Regions from separate parts of the Pseudoxanthomonas sp. 68-E7 genome, predicted to be linked through region 3. Evidence: riboswitches for the same ligand, from Rfam matches in the RefSeq annotation. Region 3 holds a riboswitch; each other region holds the start of a gene.

The links. A riboswitch is a leader RNA that binds a small molecule or an ion and turns the genes downstream of it on or off. The one in region 3 is predicted to bind cobalamin.
Region 1: another riboswitch for cobalamin. It lies ahead of btuB (TonB-dependent vitamin B12 receptor); the one in region 3 lies ahead of AC3DE2_RS09970 (ribonucleoside-diphosphate reductase subunit alpha).
Region 2: another riboswitch for cobalamin. It lies ahead of btuB (TonB-dependent vitamin B12 receptor); the one in region 3 lies ahead of AC3DE2_RS09970 (ribonucleoside-diphosphate reductase subunit alpha).

Annotation. Positions count from the first base shown of each region.
Region 1 covers NZ_JBYMTI010000002.1:159,422-165,953, reverse strand. Annotated here, with positions in the region: gene tolA (cell envelope integrity protein TolA) at 1-348, shown strand, start outside; gene AC3DE2_RS05390 (putative porin) at 404-2,122, shown strand; gene AC3DE2_RS05385 (hypothetical protein) at 2,187-2,477, shown strand; gene AC3DE2_RS05380 (SapC family protein) at 2,521-3,273, shown strand; gene AC3DE2_RS05375 (OmpH family outer membrane protein) at 3,313-3,915, shown strand; cobalamin riboswitch at 3,977-4,213, shown strand; gene btuB (TonB-dependent vitamin B12 receptor) at 4,325-6,181, shown strand; gene AC3DE2_RS05365 (hypothetical protein) at 6,201-6,532, shown strand, end outside.
Region 2 covers NZ_JBYMTI010000001.1:89,218-95,749, forward strand. Annotated here, with positions in the region: gene dinB (DNA polymerase IV) at 1-477, shown strand, start outside; gene btuB (TonB-dependent vitamin B12 receptor) at 661-2,493, opposite strand; cobalamin riboswitch at 2,619-2,859, opposite strand; gene cobT (nicotinate-nucleotide--dimethylbenzimidazole phosphoribosyltransferase) at 2,973-4,037, shown strand; gene AC3DE2_RS00445 (histidine phosphatase family protein) at 4,034-4,630, shown strand; gene cobS (adenosylcobinamide-GDP ribazoletransferase) at 4,627-5,373, shown strand; gene AC3DE2_RS00455 (TfoX/Sxy family protein) at 5,384-5,761, opposite strand; gene AC3DE2_RS00460 (GAF domain-containing protein) at 5,764-6,249, opposite strand; gene bioD (dethiobiotin synthase) at 6,446-6,532, shown strand, end outside.
Region 3 covers NZ_JBYMTI010000003.1:418,693-425,224, forward strand. Annotated here, with positions in the region: gene AC3DE2_RS09970 (ribonucleoside-diphosphate reductase subunit alpha) at 1-1,828, opposite strand, end outside; cobalamin riboswitch at 2,099-2,305, opposite strand; gene AC3DE2_RS09975 (hypothetical protein) at 2,394-3,053, opposite strand; gene tatC (twin-arginine translocase subunit TatC) at 3,190-3,966, opposite strand; gene tatB (Sec-independent protein translocase protein TatB) at 3,947-4,342, opposite strand; gene tatA (Sec-independent protein translocase subunit TatA) at 4,361-4,588, opposite strand; gene AC3DE2_RS09995 (lipid-binding SYLF domain-containing protein) at 4,682-5,554, opposite strand; gene hemH (ferrochelatase) at 5,756-6,532, shown strand, end outside.

The DNA of each region.
Region 1 (6,532 bases), on a different contig from region 3:
AGCGACAACTTCGGCATCCAGTCCGGCCGCGGCGGTGGCCTCAGCGGCACCGGCGCCGGCGGGGCCGGCAACGCCTCCTACGGCCGCTACCTGGGCTACGTGCTGCAGCAGGCCGTGGCCCGCGAGGAACGCCTGCGCCCGCTGGCCTTCCAGCTGACCCTCCACGTCTGGCTCGGCCCCGACGGCGAACTGAGCCGGGTCGAACTGGTGCGCGGCAGCGGCAACCCCGACGCCGATCAGGCGGTGCTGGAGGCCATCCGCGCCGTCGGCCGCCTGGACGAACGCCCGCCGGCCTCGCTGGTCTTCCCGGCCCGCGTGCTGGTGCAGGGCCGTCGCCCGGCCGGCTGAAACCGCCGCCCCTCCGCTTTTCATTTTCCCGATGACTTTTCCCTGCGAGCCCTCCATGACCCGTTCCCCCTCCCGTAGCGCCCGGCCCCTGGCCACCCTGGCCGCTGGCCTGGCCCTGGCCCTGGTTCTGTCCACCGCCCACGCACAGGACGCCCCGGCGCCCGACAGCACGATGATGAAGCTCATCCGCGGCCTCATCGACAGCGGCGCGCTCACCCCCGAAGTGGGCCAGGCGCTGCTGGACGAAGCCCGCCGCGAAGCCGCCGCGCGGACGCCGGCCGCGGCCGGCCCCGCGCTGGAACCGGGCGATGTGCGCGTGCCCTACATTTCCGAGTCCGTGCGCGAAGGCATCCGCGAGGAGCTCAAGGCCGAGGTGCTGGCGCAAGCCCGCGCCGAACGCTGGGCCGCCCCCGACGCGGTACCGGAATGGACCCAGCGCGTGCAGCTCACCGGCGACGTGCGCGTGCGCAACGAATCGCGCCTGTTCTCCGAAAGCAACAGCACCATCGAAACCGATTGGGGACGCATCAACGCAGGCGCCGGCTACGACATCAACCCCAACACCAACCTGGACCTGCCGCCGCTGCGCAACACCCGCCAGGACCGCAACAACTCCTGGCGCATCCGCGCCCGCCTGGGCGTGCTGGCGCAGCTGGGCGAACACACCCGCGCCGGCGTGCGCCTGGCCACCGGCAACGACACCAGCCCGGTGTCCACCACCCAGACCCTGGGCGGAGGCCTGGCCAAGAAGGACGCCTGGCTGGATCAGGCCTGGCTGACCTGGTCGCCGTTGCCGGGACTGGCCCTGACCGGCGGCCGTTTCGCCAATCCGTACTGGTCCACCGACATCCTGTTCTCCAACGATCTGAACTTCGACGGCGTGGCGGCCCGGTACGAACACGCCCTGGGCGCAGGCGGACCGACCCTGTTCGCCAGCCTGGGCCTGAGCCCGCTGGAGTACTCGGCCGACAACTTCCCGGCCACCAGCCAGGACAAGCAAGCCAGCCGCGACAAGTGGCTCAACGGCCTGCAGGTGGGCCTGGACTGGGGCTTCGGGGATGACCAGCGCCTGCGCGCGGCGCTGGCCTATTACCAGTTCCGCAACATCTCCGGCGAGTACTCGGCGCCGTGCGCGCTGTACGCCGGCGCCGAAGTCTGCAGCACCGACGGCACCCGCCCGGCGTTCATGCAGAAGGGCAATACCCTCATGCTCCTGCGCAACATCGCCCTGGACCCGCTGGATCCTGCCAATACTCCGCTGCCGCAGTACGTGGGCCTGGCTTCGACCTTCAAGCTGGTGGACGTGAATCTGAGCTGGGAAACCCCGGCGCTGGCCGACCACCGCCTGCGCCTGGAAGGCCACTGGCTGAAGAACACCGCCTACGACCCGCAGGCGATGTGGACCCGCGCCCGCGGCGGCCTGGTCACCAACCTGGCCGCGCCGGCCGGGGCCACCCCCACCGTGGCCGACCTCAAGAGCGGGGACACCGCCTGGCTGGTGCAGGGCACGTTCGGGGATCTGGCGCTGAAGCAGGCCGGCGACTGGCAGCTGTGGCTGGGTTACAAGCACATCGAACCGGACGCGTTGCCGGACGGGTTCAACGACTCCAACTTCCATCTGGGCGGCACCAACGCCAAGGGTTACACCCTGGGCGCGGCCTATGCCTTCGACCGCAACGTCTGGCTCACCGGCCGCTGGATGGCCGCCAAGCAGATCATGGGCGCGCCGCTGGCCATCGACGTGTTCCAGCTGGAGGTCAACGCCGGGTTCTGAGCCCGGCGATCGACCGCTTTCCCGACGGGGAAGCGGTCGGTTTCCCGAAACAAGACATGCCGACGTGAAAGAACGCTTCATCTCGCTGAGGAAGTTCACCGACAGATTCGCCGAAATCGTGCTGGTGGCGGACGGTCCGGTCCTGATCACCCGCGGCAAGGTTCCGCTGGGGTTCTACCTGCCGATCAAGGTCTGGGGCGGACAGCACGACTCGGACATCAACCGGCACATGGTTGAAATGGTCCTGCGGCAATCTGGGCAGACGCCGGAGGACATCGGCGAGTGCATCGAATCCTTCATCGAGGGCAAGCAGCTCCTGTACGCCATGCGCGGCAGGTTCGAGCCGCCCGCGTGAGCCGCTCCGGCATCCGGCCAACGCAATCCATGGAAAAAAAGACATGACCCAGACTTCCGAAACCGAATCGTCGAATCCCGCCGCCGGCGCCGACGCCAGCGCCTGGCCGCTGTTCTACCGCGAACCGCGCGTACTGTCCTCGGTCGAACACGCCGGATGGCGGGTGCGCCCGACCGGCGCCGGTTTCGCCGCCGCCAGCAATTCCGTGCCGGTGGTCATCGGCGAATTCGCCGCCGCGTCGCGCAATTACCCGCTGGTGTTCGCCGGCCCGGACCACACCCCGATCGCGGTGCTGGGCGTGGAAGCCGGTCGCAACCGTTTCGTCGTCGAAGACGCCTGGGTGGAACACGCCTATGTGCCGGCCTATGTGCGCCGCTATCCGTTCGTGTTCGTGCAGACCCGGGATCCGGAAGGCTACGTGCTGGCCATCGATGCCGGCGCGGACGCGGTGATCGCGTCGGGCGAGGAGGGCAGTCCGCTGTTCGAGGACGGCCAGCCCAGCGAGTTGACCCGGCAGGCGCTGCAGTTCTGCGACACCTTCACCCGCGAGGATCAGGCGACCCGCCGGTTCACCGCAGCCCTGGCCGAACAGGAACTGCTGATCGAACGCAGCGCCAACATCGCTTTTGCCGATGGCCGCCGCTCCAGCGTCGATGGGTTCCACGTGGTCGATGCGGAGAAGTTCAACGCGCTGCCGGACGCGGTGGTGCTCGACTGGCACCGCAAGGGCTGGCTGGCGCTGGTGCATTTCCACCTGGCCTCGCTGGGCCGGTTCAGCGATCTGCTGGCGCCCTGAGCGTTCTTCCTTCCCTCCCTTTGAATCCAGGACATCGCCATGTCGATTGATTGTTCCCTGATTTCCCGTTGCGCCGCGGTCGTGTTGCTGGCGTCCTCCGCCGTCGCCGCCCATGCCGCCGATGAGGTCGCGTCGATGGAAGGCCCGGCGGTGGCCGGCGTCTGTTTTCTCAGCCGCGAAGCGGTGTTCGCCAACGCCGCCGCCGGCAAGGACGCCGGCGCGCAGTTGCAGAAGCTGGTCACCGATGCGCAGGCCGAAATCGAACGCGACAAGGAGCGCGCGGAAGCGGAACTGCTGCGGTTGGGATTGCGTGGCAAGGTCGCTCCCGACAAGCTCACGCCGGAACAGACCAGGGCGGTACAGGACGCGCAGGCGGTCCAGCAGCGCGCCGCGCAACGCTCGCGCGAAATCGAGGCCACGCGCGCGGCCACCCTCGAGCAGATCTCCAACGCCGCGCAGCCGGTGATCGCCGAGGCCTACAAGCGCCACGGCTGCGGCGTGCTGATCGATCGCGGCACCGTGCTGGCCGGCAACATGAGCCACGACCTGACCGCCGACGTGGTCAAGTCGCTGGACGCCCGGGTGAAGTCGGTGCCGGTCGCCTTGCATCGCGAGGACACCGCCACGCCCGCCGGCCGCTGACGGCCCGCGTGCCATCGCTCCGGTGCCGGATGCGCACCGGAGCGACGCTCCCGCCAACTGCTATACTCGCGCCGCCTGAGGTGACCGCCGGCCTGGCCGGTGGTTGAAACGGGAATCCGGTGCGCCTGTTCGTGCTTGCATGATCGGCAATTCCGGAGCTGCCCCCGCAACGGTAGGCGAGACAAGGTCCGCAAACAGCCACTGTGCTTGATGCATGGGAAGGCGCGGATCGGAAGCACGGCCCACGGCCACGCTTCACTCGCGAGCCCGGAGACCGGCCTTTGAGCGGCGTGACATGCGGTGGGCGATGTCATGGGGCCCGATCCCTGTCGGGCTGCCATAGCACTCTCTTTCCGCCTGTCCTCATCCAACGTTCCCGCGCGGGCAGGCGCGGTCAAGGAGTGTGTCAGTGCATCCGCAATCGTTCTTCCGTCGCCATCGCCTGGCGGCGTCGTTGCTGTCTTCCCTTTCCCTTGTCGCGCCGGCGTTCGCCGACAGTCCCACCGATCTCGATGGCGTGGTGGTCACCGCGAGCCGTACCGCGCAGACCCAGGATCAGGCCCTGGCCGCGGTCACCGTCATCGATCGCGCCGAAATCGAACGCCTGCAACCGGCCTCGCTGCCGGATCTGCTGACCGGTCGCGTCGGTTTCTCGCTGGCCAACAACGGTGGGCCCGGCAAGTCCACCTCGGTGTTCCTGCGCGGCACCGAATCGGATCACGTGCTGGTGCTGGTGGACGGCGTCAAGCTGGGTTCGGCCACCAGCGGCGGCGCATCGTTGCAGGACATCCCGGTCGAGCAGATCGAACGCATCGAGATCGTGCGCGGGCCATTCTCCAGCCTGTACGGCTCGGAGGCGCTGGGCGGCGTGATCCAGATCTTCACCCGCCGTCCGCACGGCGCCTTCACTCCCAACTTCAGCGCGGCCATCGGCAGCGAGCGCACCCGCCGGATATCGGCTGGCGTGGGTGGCCGCACGGGCGATTCCGCTCGCGGCGGGTGGTACGCGGTCCAGGCTGGGCACGAGGACACCGACGGCATCAACGCCTACCGGGGAACCCGCAACTTCGATCCCGACCGCGACGGCTACCGCAGCCGCTCGCTGAGCCTGCAGGGCGGCTATCGTTTCAACGAACGTTGGGATGCCGAACTGCGTGTGTTCCGCGCGGAAGGACGCAACGAGTACGACGGCAGCCTCAACAACGAAGCCGATACGGTCCAGCAGGTGGTCGGCGGACGCGTGCGCTACGCGCCCGTTGACGGGCTGCGCCTCACCGCCAGCGTCGGCGCCAGCGCGGATCTGAGCGAGAACTTCCTCGATGGCGTCTATTCCTCCAATTTCGACACCCGTCGCAGGCTCGGATCGCTGCAGGCCGATATCGACGCGGGCGAGGGACTGTTGACCCTGGGCTACGACTGGTCCGGTGACGAGATCGACAGCAACACCCGTTATGCGCGCGACCGGCGCATCAACCGTGGCCTGTTCGGCCAGTGGCAGCGGGATTTCGGCAAGCATTCGCTGCAGGCCGGCGTGCGCCGCGACGACGACAGCCAGTTCGGCGGCGAGACCACCGGCAGCCTGCTGTGGGGCTGGAACTTCACCGAGCGGCTGCGGCTGGGAGCGAGCTATGGCACCGCGTTCAAGGCGCCCACCTTCAACGAGCTGTACTTCCCCGGCTACGGCAATCCGGAACTGGGCCCGGAGACGTCGCGCAGTTTCGAGCTGAGCCTGCGCGGTGAACACGGCCAGGCCCGCTGGGCGCTGCACGCCTTCGACACCCGCATCGACGACATGATTGCCTTCGACGCCTCGCTGGGCGATTCCGGCGGGCCCAACAACATCGATCGCGCCCGCATCCGCGGCATCGAGGCCGAGGGCGGCGTGCGCGTGGCGGACTGGGATCTGCGCGCCAGCCTGACCCGGCTGGATCCGCGCAACGATGGCGACAATCCCAACCACGACAACGTCCTGCCGCGCCGCGCGCGCGGCAGCGGGCGCATCGACGCGGATCGCCGCTTCGGCCGGTTCAGCGTGGGCGCGAGCGTGACCGGGGCAGGGGAGCGTTACGACAACCTGGCCAACACCACCCACCTCGGCGGCTACGGACTGGCGGATCTGCGCGTCGGCTACGCATTCGCGCCGTCCTGGAACCTGCAACTGTCGGCGGCCAACCTGTTCGACAAGCGCTACGAAACCGCCGCGCTGTACAACCAGCCCGGTCGCACCTGGCTGCTGACCCTGCGTTACCAGCCCGTCACTCCTTGAACCCCGCGCGGAGACCCTGATGAAACCCCTGTCGCGTTCCCTCCATTTCGGCCTGCTCGGTACGTTCGCCGCCTTCATGATCGCCACGCGCTTCCATCATTTCGGCGATGTCCTGCATCTGCCGGACGCATCGATGGCGTTGTTCTTCCTCGGTGGCCTGTACCTGCGTGGACACCTGCCGTTCCTGGGCCTGTTGGGTCTGGCCGTGGCCATCGACTGGGCCGCGATCGAACTGGCCGGTGTCAGCGATTTCTGCGTGACCCCGGCTTATGCCTTCCTGCTGCCCGCCTATGCGGTGCTGTGGTACGGCGGTCGCGCGTGGGCGCCGCGGATGGGCGCGGACTGGCGTGG
Region 2 (6,532 bases), on a different contig from region 3:
CGCGAGCATCCGCAGGCCGAACTGGAACAGCGCTTCGGCAGTTTCGGCGCCAGCCTGTACCGGCGCGCGCGCGGCGTCGACGAGCGCCCGGTGGAGCCGGACCAGCCGGTACAGTCGATTTCTTCCGAGGACACCTTCGAGCGCGACGTGCCGCTGTCGGCCATCGACGAGCAGGTGCGCCGCCTCGCCGGCAAGACCTGGGAGGCGACCCGCAAGACCGATCGCATCGGCCGCACCGTGGTGCTGAAGCTGAAGACCGCCCAGTTCCGCATCCTCACCCGCAGCTTCACCCCCGAGGCGCCGCCGGCCAACATGGAAGAGTTCACCGCGATCGCGCTGGCATTGCGCGATCGCGTGGACCTGCCGGCGGACACGCTGTACCGATTGGTGGGCGTCGGCTTGTCCGGCTTCCGCGAGCGCGGCGAGGTGGCGGAACAACCCGGGTTGTTCGACGAGTCGCCGAATCTTTCCTTGTAGGAGCGACGTCAGTCGCGACCGCATCCCCCGATCTGCGCAGATTCGTCTCCCGACGTCGGGATGATCCGCCCGGGGCCTCCTGGTTTGAAGGCCCCGATTTTCCTGGTGGTCGCGACTGATGTCGCTCCTACAGGTGCCTAAAAAAGCCCGGCGATTGCCGGGCTTTTCGATGCGGCGCCGCGCTCAGCGCCTGGGCTGGTAGCGCAGGCTCAGGCCGTACTCGCGGCCCGGCTGGTTGTACCAGCCGACGGTTTCGTACTCGCGATCGAACACGTTGTCGACCTTGGCCAGCAGCGTCCACTCAGGCGTGACCGCGTATTCCAGCCGCAGATCGGCGGTGGCGAAGCCACCCAGGCGGGTCGCATTGGTCAGTTCATCGTAGCGGTAGCCCGCGCCGTTGATGGTCGCGCCGACACGGAAGTCGCCGAACGCGCGATCCGCGTCGATGCGGCCGGTGTTGCGCGCGCGGCGCGGCAGCAGGTTGTCGTTGTTGGCGGCGCTGCGATTGCGCGGGTCGGTGTGGCTGAGCTGGGCGGACAGATCCCAACCGGCCAGGGTTACGTCGACGGTGAATTCGGCGCCGCGGATGCGCGCCTCGTCGACCTGCACCATCGCGAAGCGGCTGCCGTCGTAGGTGATCAGATCATCGATGCGGGTTTCATACAGATCCAGCGCCCAGTGCCAGGCGTCGCCGTTCTGGGCGATGCCGACGTTCAGGCTCTTCGACTTTTCCGGTTCCAAGTCGCGGTTGCCGCTCCACGGGTCGTACAGATCGCTGAAGGTCGGCGCCTTGAAGCCGGTGCCGTAGCTCGCGCTGAGCTTGAAGCCCTTGCCGAATCGCATGCCCCAGCCCAGGTTGCCGGTGGTGTGGTTGCCGAATTGCTCGTTGTCGTCGTTGCGCACGCTGGCCTGCAACTGATGCGCGCCGAACTTGCCCTGGTACTCGACGAAGCCGGCGGTATTGCGGCGGCTGTCGGCGGCGTAGTCGGTGGTGCTGTCGAGGTGATCGATGTACCAGTCCGCGCCGACCGTCAGCAACTGGCCCAGGCCCAGGCCGATGTCGGCCTGCGCGCTGGCGGTGTCGCGGTGGGTGTTGTGGGTGCTGTCGTGATCGACTTCGTTGCGGTAGTTGTCGGTCTCGTTGTCGCTGCGGCCGACGTTGACGGTCAGGGCGAAGCGATCGGTCGGCACGTAGCGGACCTTGCCGTTCAACACCTGCTGCACGTTCTCGGTGTAGTTGTAGTAGCCGTCGTACCGGTTCGCGCCTTCGGCGCGCAGCGCGCTGGCTTCGGCGGTCAGCGTATCGGTCAGCTTGTAGCCACCGCGCAGGCTGGCCGAGACGTTGCGGTAGCCGTCGCGATCCGGCTCGTCGGCGTAGCAGCCCCTGCCCGGTGAAATCGAACCACGGCAGGCATTGATGCCATCGGTGCGCTGGTAGGACGCATCGGCGCCGAACCAGCCGCGCTCGCCGCCGCCGCCGAAACCGGCGCTGGCCTGGCGCAGGCCGTTGCTGCCGCCACCGACCTGGAAGTGCGGCGCGTAGCCACCCTGGTTGCGGCGGGTGAAGATCTGGATCACGCCACCGATGGCCTCGGAGCCGTACAGGCTGGAATTCGGGCCGCGCACGATCTCGATGCGATCGATCTGCGCCAGCGGCAGGTCCGGGATGGCGGCGGCGGCGAAGTCGGCCGAGTTCACCCGCACGCCATCGATCAGCACCAGGGTATGGCTGGAGTTGGTGCCGCGCAGGAACAGCGAGGTCTGCTTGCCCAGGCCACCGGCATTGGTCAGGTTGATGCCGGCGCGACCGCGCAGCAGATCCTGCAGCGAGGACGCCTGGCTGCGCTCGATGTCGGCGCGGTCGATCACCTGCGCCGGCACCAGGCTGTCTTCCAGCGCGATCGCGGTGCGGGTGCTGGTGACGACGACGTCGTCCAGCTGGGTGGCGTCCTGGGCGAGGGCCAGGCCCGGCAGGGCCAGGGCGACGGCCAGGGACAGGGTACGAAGATGTGGCATTGCAGTCGGCTCCATGCGCCGCGCGCTCCCGCGCGGCATGAGGGGGAGGCGGCAACGCGGGAACGGGAAGACAGCGGAAACGACCGTACGCACGGCGCTCGCCGCCGCAACGCCCGCCGCGTCGCAACCAGTCGTTCTTTCGGGCCGGTCTCCGGGCTTGCGAGTGCGATGGCGACCATCGCCGGCCAGGGCGCCTTCCCGTGCGGATGCACAGTGGCGTATGCCCAGGCCTGGCTCGCTTACCGTTGCGGGGGCAGCGCCGGAATCACCCGCGTCGGCGCCGAGGCGGCGCATGCGGATTCACCGGCTTCCCGTTTCAACCCGGGGCGGAACCGCCCGCGGGTCACCAGAAAGCGCGGCGATTCTAGCAGAAGCCGGTCCGGCGGGAGCCGGACGGCGGACCCGGTTCGGCGCGCGGCCGGGCGGCGGTCACGCCTCCCGTAGAATCGCGACTCTCCTCCATAGAAAGAAACCCGCACGTGTCCCAGGACTGGATCCACGCCGACTGCCGGCAGCCCTCCCCCGAACATCGCGAACGCGCGCGCGCGCGCCAGGATGAGCTGACCAAGCCGCAGGGATCGCTCGGGCGCGTCGAAACCCTGGCGATCGAACTGGCGGCGTTGCAGCACCGGGATCGCCCGGTGGCGACACGGGTGCCGGTGATCGTGTTCGCCGGTGATCATGGCGTGACGGCGCAGGGGGTGTCCGCGTTTCCGTCCGAGGTCACGGTGCAGATGCTGCACAACTTCGCCAACGGCGGCGCGGCGATTTCGGTGTTGGCGCGTGAACTCGGCCTGCCGCTGTCGCTGGTGGATGCCGGTACCCGGGCCAGCCAGGCCATTGCCGGCGTGCACGCCGACAAGCCCTGCCACGGTACCCGCGACTTCAGCGTCGAAGCGGCGATGAGCGAGGACGAACTCGCACACGCGCTGGCCGCCGGGCGCCGCGCGGTCGAGGCGGCGGGCGATGCGGATCTGTTCGTGTTCGGCGAGATGGGCATCGGCAACACCACGGCCGCCAGTGCGCTGGCCTGCGTGCTGGCGGATCTGCCGCTGGAGGAACTGGTCGGCGCGGGCACCGGATTGCAGGGCGATCGCATCGCCCACAAGCAGCAGGTAATCGCGGATGCGTTGGCGCTGCACCGCCCCCACATCGCCGCCGCCGAAGCGCCCGCGCGCGAAACACTGCGTCGGGTCGGTGGACTGGAAATCGCGGCGATGGCCGGCGCGATGATCGCCGCCGCGCAGCGCGGCGTGCCGGTGCTGGTGGACGGCTTCATCGTCTCGGCGGCGGCGCTGGCCGCGGTGGCGCTGCAACCGCAGGCGCGGCCGTGGCTGCTGTTTTCGCACCAGTCCGCCGAGCGCGGCCATGCGCGGGTGCTGGCGGCGCTGGACGCGTGCCCGTTGCTGCACCTGGATCTGCGGCTGGGCGAGGGCAGCGGCGCGGCGCTGGCGCTGCCGCTGTTGCGGCTGGCCTGCGCGTTGCACGCCGGCATGGCGACGTTCGCCGAAGCCGCGGTTTCCGGGCGCGACGAAGCGCCATGATCCTCGACCTGGTGCGCCACGCCTCGACCGGACGTGCCGGCCACTTCGACGGACGCACCGATTCGCCGCTGCTGCCAGGCGCCGCCGATGCGGTCCGTGGCGGTTGCGCGGGCGTCGCCTGGTCGCGGGTGATCAGCTCGCCGCGCCAGCGCGCGCTGCACACCGCACGGGCATTGGCGACTGCGCAGGCGATGCCCGTGGATGTCGTCGAAGACTGGGCCGAATGGGATTTCGGCGACTGGGATGGCCAACATCGCGACGCGATCGCGGTGGACGACGCTGCGCGCCATGCGCTGCAGGCGTTCTACCAGGATCCGGGTGCGTACCCGCCACCCAACGCCGAACCCTGGGCCGACTTCCAGGCGCGCATCGATCGCGCCCTGCGCGCGCTCGCGCCGCTGGATGAGGCATCACCGGTGCTGGTGGTCAGCCACGCCGGCCCGCTGCGGCTGGCACTGGCGCTGGCCTGCGGCCTGCCGCTGGCCGCGCTGTGGGCGATACGCATCGACTACGGCACCCGTTTGCGCCTGCGGGTGCAGACCGACGCGGCGGATCGCCTGTGGGGTGAATTGATCGAGGTGAGGCAGGCATGAGCGTGCGCAAACTGATCCTGGCGGTGCAGTTCCTGACCCGCCTGCCCACGCCGCAGCTGCGCGACTTCCGCGAAGAGGAACTCAGCCGCACCGCGGTCTACTTCCCGCTGGTGGGCGTGTTGATCGGCGTGCTGGTGGTCCTGCCGCTGTGGGCGCTGGACATGCGGCCATGGCTGGCGGGGCTGCTGGCGCTGATCGCGTGGGTATGGGTGACCGGCGCGCTGCACCTGGATGGCCTGGGCGACGTGGCCGATGCCTTCGGCGCGGCGCACCGCAATCCGCAGCGGTTCCTGGAGGTGCTGAAGGATCCGCACATGGGCGTGTTCGGCGTGGTCACGATCGTGCTGCAGGTGCTGGCCAAGTTCGTGCTGCTCGCCGAACTGGCCGACGGTGCATGGCTGTGGGGCGTGCTGCTGGTGCCGGCCTGGGCGCGCTGGGCCACCACATTGCTGTGGAGCCGCTGGTTGCCGCCGCTGCACGCCGGCATGGCCGAACGCTTCGCCTGGTATCGCAACGAAGGCGCGTACTGGGATTGGGCCTGGGGCGTGGCGCTGGCGGCGATCAGCCTGTGGCTGGCGCCGCCGCTGCTGGTCTGCCTGCTGCTGGCGCCGCTGACCGCGTGGTACTGGAAACGCCGGCTGGGCGGCATTTCCGGTGATTGCCTGGGCGCCAGCACCGAAGTGCTGGAAACCCTGCTGCTGCTCGCATTGGCGCTGGCGCCGGCGACCTGGCGCCTGCTCTGAGGCCGGCGACTCAGTCGTCCTGATCGCCGCCGGGCGAATCGAACAGGTTCATCGCCGGCGCGCCGCCTTCCTCTTCCTGCACATGGGTCGTGGTCACCGGCGCGGCGGCGGGGCGGCCCCGGGGCGGCGGCAGCAGCGCGGCGGCCGCGTCGTAGGCCACCAGCAGTTCGCCCCGACGTGCCTCCGGCAACTGCTGCCAGTGGCAATCCAGCAGCGCGCCTTCCAGCGCGTACAGCAGATTGAGGCTGGGGCGGAAGCCGGCGCGCTTGACCCGCATGAAGGCCTCGACCGATCCCACCGCCACCAGATCCTCCTGCGTGCGCAGGCCGACCTGGCGCAGCCAGGCCGCCGACTTGGGACCGATGTTGCGCATCTTGGCGGTGCTGATGCTCATGCCAGCGCCTCCACGAAGATCGCCGCGACGGTTTCCAGGCCCTGTTGATCCTCCGCGTCGAAACGCGCCAGGCGCGGGCTGTCCAGATCGAGTACGCCGACCAGGCGATCGTGCTTGACCAGCGGCACCACCAGTTCCGAACGCGAGGCGCTGTCGCAGGCGATGTGGCCCGGGAACGCCTCCACGTCCTCGACCCGCTGGGTCTGGCGGGTCCGCGCGGCCGCGCCGCAGACGCCCTTGTCCAGGGCGATCCGCACGCAGGCCGGCAGGCCCTGGAACGGGCCGACGACCAACTCGGTGCCGTCGTAGAAATAGAAGCCGGCCCAGTTGAGATCCGGCAGGGCGTGGTAAATCAGCGCCGACAGGTTGGCGGCATTGGCGATGCGGTCGCTCTCGCCGCTGAGCAGGGCGCGCGCCTGGGCGGCCAACTGCGCGTATTGTTCCGGTTTGCTGCCGGTCAGGGTCTGGCTGGTGAAGGACATCGCTCGATTCTAGCCCGACCCGTGATGGGGCCGGTGCGCCGGGAAATGGATGGATTGATGAAGAGAACGTGATGGCCGGCAAAAACAGGACGTCGTCACCGGACCGGGAGTGCCGGCGGTCGATGGGCTGGCAATCGCGGGGACGCCCGCTACCATCCTCGGTCCTGCGCCGCGCGCGCATCGGAACCCTCAACGGATGCAGAGCTTCTTCGTTACCGGCACCGATACCGGAGCCGGCAAGACCTTCGCCAGCACCACCCTGCTGCATGCGCTGCGCGGACGC
Region 3 (6,532 bases):
CGTAGCAGCCGGCGATCGAGGCGATGGTCGCGGTCGGCGCGATCGCGATCAGCAGCGAGTTGCGCAGGCCGTGCTCGCGGATGCGCCCGCGCAGCGCGTCCCAGCGCGCCATGTCCTGCGGCGCCACGTTCCAGGCGTCGAACTGCAGCTCGCCGCCGGCCGCGCGGGTATCGGCGAAGGATGGATGGCGGCCACGTTCCTCGGCCAGTTCGCACGAGGTTTCCAACGCATGGAAATAGATGGTCTCGGCGATCTTCTGCGACAGCGTGCGGGCCTCGGCGCTGTCGAACGCCAGCCGCTTGCGGAAGAACACGTCCTGCAGGCCCATGCAGCCCAGGCCGACCGGACGCCAGCGCAGGTTGCCCCGGCGCGCGGATTCGATCGGATAGAAGTTCAGATCGATCACGCGGTCCAGTTGGCGCACCGCCAGCCGCACGGTTTCGGCCAGGCGCTCGAAGTCGAAATCGCCGTATTCGTCGAAATGGCGGGCCAGGTTGATCGAGGCCAGGTTGCACACCGCGGTTTCCTCGGCCGAGGTGATCTCCAGGATCTCGGTGCACAGGTTGGACAGGTGGATGACGTTGTTCGCGCGCAGGGTCTGGTTGCTGGCGCGGTTGCACTTGTCCTTGAAGGTCATCCAGCCGTTGCCGGTCTCGGCCAGCGTGCGCATCATCCGCGCGTACAGCTTGCGCGCCGGCACCGCCTTGGCCGCCTTGCCCTGGGTCTCGGCCTGCAGATAGGCCTGCTCGAACGCCTCGCCGTAGAGGTCGGTCAGTTCCGGCACCACCCGCGGATCGAACAGCGACCATTCCTGATCCGCCTCCACCCGCTTCATGAACAGATCCGGCACCCAGTTGGCCAGGTTGAGGTTGTGGGTGCGGCGCGACTCGTCGCCGGTGTTGTCGCGCAGCTCCAGGAAATCCTCGATGTCGGCATGCCAGGTTTCCAGGTAGACGCAGGCCGCGCCCTTGCGCTTGCCGCCCTGGTTGACCGCCGCGACCGAGGAATCCAGCGTCTTCAGCCACGGCACGATGCCGTTGGAATGGCCGTTGGTCGACTTGATCAGCGAACCGCGCGAGCGCACCCGCGTATAGCTCACGCCGATGCCGCCGCTGAACTTGGACAACTGGGCGATGTCGCCGTAGCGCTGGTAGATCGACTCCAGCGAATCCTGCGGCGAGTCCAGCAGGAAGCACGAGGACAGCTGCTCGTGGGTGGTGCCGGCGTTGAACAGGGTCGGCGAACTGGGCAGGTAGTCCAGGTTGCCCATGCGGCGGTACAGCCCCAGCGCCTCGGCGACATCCTCGCTGAGCGCGCAGGCGATGCGCAGGAAGAACTGCTGCGGGGTCTCGATGACCTTGCGGGTATGCGGGTGGCGCAGCAGGTAGCGGTCGTACAGGGTGCGCAGGCCGAAGTAGTCGAAATGCAGGTCCAGCGACGCGTCCAGTGCGTCGTTGAGCTTGCGCGCGTTGGTCTGCACGAAGTTCAGCAGGCGATCGTTGATCAGGCCGACCTCATGGCCGCGCGCGACCGACTGCGAGAACGCGTGGATTTCCTGCCCGGTCACTTCCTTGGCGATGTAGCTGGCCAGCAGGCGCGCGGCCAGCCGGCTGTATTCGGGCTCCTCGGCGGTCAGCAGCGCGGCGGTGCGGATGGACAGTTCGTCCAGTTCGCGCGTGCTGGCGCCGTCGTACAGGCCGGAGATGGTGCGGGTGGCCACCCGCATCGGGTCGATGGCGTGCAGGCCCTCGCAGCTGCGCTGCACGGCGCGGACGATCTTGTTCAGATCCACCGGCTCGCGGCTGCCGTTGCGCTTGGTCACGCTCATCGCGGTGGCGGTGGGCGGCGGGGTCAACAGGAATGCGTCCTTCTGGGACGGGGGGACGTCGGTTTCGGCGACGGCGGTATCGGTCGGGGCCACGGGGCTTCCTCCATGCGTGATGCACGCGGCGGCCTGTCCCTCGCAGGCAGCGGAAGGCCGGATGGAGCAACAGGGTGGGGAAGCGGCGTCGCAGGGGCCGCGACCGGAACGACGGACGGCGGGCCTGCTTCACCAGCCATCTCCCCCCGGAGATTCCGCGGCCGGCACCGCGCGGTGTGCGGCGCGCGGCTGTCGGCAGGTCTTCGGACTCGTGGACGCGGAAGCCTCGCTTCCTCCTAGCCCGTCGCTTCCCAAGGCAGGGCGCCTCAGTGCCAATGACGGGTTCGTTTCCACCTACCGCTGCGGGGCAGCGCCGGCATTCGACCGGCTTCCCTTTTCATCCCCCGGCGTGCGACCGGGAGAACCGACGGCCACAAGATAGTGGGGGGAAATGTGAGCGTCAACACCAAATGTGGTGCCGCGCCAGCTGTGGAACGCCGCCTCTCGCAGTGGCAGGCGTTTCACGGATCAGCTACTTCACGAAGCGGATGGCGGCCAATGCCTCGCGCAGCCGCGCCTGCGCGGTGGCGGTGTCGAACGGCGGCGTGCGCGGCGGATCGTAGACTTCCGGACGGGTGCCGACGATCAGCAGATCGATCGCGTAGCAGCGGTCCTGGCGCACCGCGCGATAGGCGTCGACGGTCAGGTAGTGGCTCATGGCGGCATCGCTGGCGCGGAAATGACGGAACGGCTGGCCGTCGACGCGGATCTCGTCGCGCGGGGAAGGCAGCGCCGAGTCGGAGACCTCCAGGCAGGCGGCCACCGCATCGGGATCGTCGCTGACACCCAGCCGCACTTCCGCCGCGGTGATCTCGTTGGAGCCGTCCAGGACCAGCGCGGCCACGGCCTTGCCGCGACTGTCCGGTTCGGCGAAGGTTTTCCAGTCGTCGGTCGCCAGGTAGTCGCGGCGGAAATCACGCCGCAGGGTGAAACCAGGCAACGGCAGGATCGCCACGCCCAGGGCCTCGTCGACGAACTGGGCCTGCAGGGCGATGCGTGACGCCTGGGCATCGGAAACCGGTGGCGGCGCGACCGGCGGAGCGGGCGTGGCGTGCGCGGTCTCAACGGGGTGTTCCGGCTGGCAGGCCGTCAGCAGGCCCAGCAGGCCGAGCGCGCCCAGACGTTTTTTCATCGATTTTCCTTCTCGTTCGCAACAGCGCGGTCGAGTCTGGCAAAGCCAGGATGAACCTTCGCAGCGGCCTACCGTGAATGGATCCGGCGCCCGTCTTCAGCGATGTGGAGAGGAATTCAGGCGCAGGCGTGCGCGCTCAGGCGTCGCGCGGCGTGCGCGAATCGTCGCGGTCGGGTTTGGGCGCGACCCACTGCGCGGCGATGATGCCGGCCTCGTACAGCAGGCACATCGGAATCGCCAGCATCAGCTGCGAAACCACGTCCGGCGGGGTGATGACGGCGGCCAGGATGAAGATGCCGACCACCGCGTAGCCGCGGCCCTGGCGCAGCTGCTGCGGCGTGACCCAGCCCAGCAGGGCCAGGATCACCAGCGCCACCGGCAACTCGAAGCTCACGCCGAAGGCCAGGAAGATCACCAGCACGAAGTCCAGGTATTTGCCGGGATCCGGCGCGATGGTGACGATGTCCGGGGTGAACATCATCAACGCGTGGAAGACGCCGGGCAGCACCAGGAAATAGGCGAACGCGCAGCCGGCGTAGAACAACGCGATGGACGAGACCAGCAGCGGAAACGCCAGCCGCTTCTCGTGGCGGTACAGGCCGGGCGCGACGAAACCCCAGGCCTGGTACAGCAGCCACGGCGCGGTCAGGAACATGGCGGCGAAGAAGGCCAGCTTGATCGGCGCGAAGAAGCCGGAGGTCGGATCGTTGGCGATCATCTGCGCGGACTGGTTGTCCGGCAGCTGGCTCAGCATCGGCAGCGCGAGCCGGCTGTACAGGGTTTTCACGAAGGGCAGCAGCGCGACCAGCACGATCACCACGCCCAGCAACGCACGCATCAGCCGCGTGCGCAGTTCCAGCAGATGGCCCATCAGGCTGCTTTCGGCCTGATCCTCAGGTGCGTCGTGGTTCATCGCTGCTGCCGTGGGACAGGGGGACGTCTTCCGCGTCCGCTGGCGGGGCGGGCTCGGGTTCTTCCGGCGTCGATGCGGATGCCGGCGCCTTCACCGAGGCGCGCAGATCGTCGAACTCGCGTTCGGTCTCCGCCGCGCTCTCGCGGACCTTGCGTTCGGTCTCGCGCAGCGCTTCCTCGGTGTCGCGCAGGCTGCGCTTGAGTTCGTCGGCGGCCAGTTCGCGTTCCAGTTCGTCCTTCACCGAATGCCATTGCGCGCGCGCGCGGCGCACCCACAGGCCGGCGAAACGCGCGACCTTGGGCAGGCGCTCGGGGCCGAGGACGATCAACGCCACGATGGCGATGACCACCAGTTCGGGGAAACCGATGTCGAACATGGCGGCAGGGGACCGCGCTTACTGCTGCGAGTTGTCGCGATCCTTGGACGTGCTGGACTCGCTGTTGCGGGACTGCGACTGATCGTCAAGCCGTTCGACCGGCTTGTCCTCGTCGTGCATGCCCTTCTTGAAGCCCTTCACCGCTTCGCCCAGATCCTGGCCGACGTTGCGCAGGCGCTTGGTGCCGAAGATCAACAGAACGACCACCAGAACGATGATCCAATGCCAGATGCTGAAACCGCCCATGGTCTTCTCGTGCGTTGAGTAATGAAATTCAGGCGATCAGCATAGCGCAGGCACGCCCGGAGATCCCGGGCGCGCGCTGGAGTTTTCGCTTTTTTACGGCGTGCCGTTGAGCGGTTCAGTGCGGATTTCGCCTTCGGCGACCGGCTGGAAACCGGACTGTGCCGGGGCCGTGGCCGGGGCTTGGCCCAGCGGCGCGGTTTCGGCGACCGGCGCGGTGCTGGCGGGCGCGACCGCGGTCGCCGGGGTGACGGTGGCGGCCGGGGCCGGTGCGGACCGGCCGCTGCGCGCGGCGCGGGCGGCGGCGGTCACTTCCTCGAGCTGGTCGCGGAAACCGACCACGGCGCCGGAAGGATGCCCGGCCCGGCCTTCGAAGATGGCGCGCGGCGTGCTGCCGCCGCCGTAGACCGCGGTGTTGGCTTCGTCATCGATCTGCAACACGGCGCCGTCCAGCGCCACGCCGGCGAACAGGCCGCGCGCGCGCGACCACGACCAGATTTCGGCCTTCAGCTGGCCGTCGGTGGCGGCCGCCGCGTTGCGGCCCACCGGACCGGCGGCGACGCCGGCATCGGCGCCCAGGGTGATCTTGCCGTTGACGATGTTGTCCAGGTTCCGGTCGTTGCGGAATACCAGCACGATGTCCGAGGACTGCACGCCGGCCTGGAAGCCGATGCTGCCGCCGGTGAGCTTGACGAACACCGGCTGCGACCAGGTGCCGTCGGGGTTCTTGACCGACATCAGGCCATGGCCGCGGCGGCCGCCGAACACCAGTCCGGCCTTGAGGGTGTCGGGGATGACCACGATGGCGCGGCCTTCGTCCAGCAGCTTGTCGGGGATGCCTTCCTCGGGGATGCGGCGGATTTCATCCAGCACCCGCACCGCGTTGGTGGCGCGCTCGTCTTCCTTGGGGCCGGCGAGGGCCTGGCCGGCGAACAGGGCGGTGGCCAGCAGGGTCGCTGCCGGCAGCATGAGCAGGCGGGAATGGCGGCGTTTCATGGGCGCTCCGAAGGTGGATTCGCAGAAATTTACTGCAACCGATTGAAAATAGGTGCAGTCGAATGAATCGGCGCTGAGGATTCCGGCTTGCGCGCACCGTCCATCGACCCGCTCGAACATCGTCATTGAAAGGAAGCAGCGGTCCGCGCCGGCGCGCTCTGCCACAATACGCGGATGCCCGACGCACCCGATACCGCGCTGATCGCGGTCAATCTAGGCACGCCCGAGGCGCCCACGGCTCCCGCCGTCCGGCGCTACCTGGGCGAGTTCCTGCAGGACCCCCGCGTGGTCCAGCTCAGCCGCTGGATCTGGTTGCCGCTGCTGCACGGCCTGATCCTGCCGCTGCGCGGTCCGCGCGCGGCCCACAAGTACGCGCAAATCTGGCTGCCGGAAGGCTCGCCGCTGGCGGTGCATACCCGCCGCCTGGCCGAGGCGCTGCAGCAGCGCCTGCCGCGCTGGCGGGTGGTCGACGCCATGCGCTACGGCCCGCCGGCGCTGCCCGATCGCCTGCGCGAACTGCGCGAGGCGGGCGTCCGCCGGTTGATCGTGCTGCCGCTGTACCCGCAGTACTCGACCACCACCACCGAATCGGTGAAGGACGTGCTGGCGCGCGAGGCGCGCGGCTTCGACCTGACCGTGATCGACGATTACTCGGTCGATGCCGGCTGGGTGCGCGCGGTGGCGGATTCGATCCGCGACTGGCGTGCGCGCAACGGCGCCGGCGAGCACTTACTGTTCTCCTTCCATGGCCTGCCGCAGCGGTTGGCCCGCGATGGTGATCCCTACCCGCAGCGCTGCGAAGCCAGCAGCCGCGCGATCGCCGCGGCGCTGGGATTGGGCGAGGACGAATGGACCCTGACCTACCAGTCCCGTTTCGGCAAGGAACGCTGGTTGGAACCGGCCACCGACGCCACCCTCGACGCGATGGCCGCGCGCGGCCTGCGCAAGGTC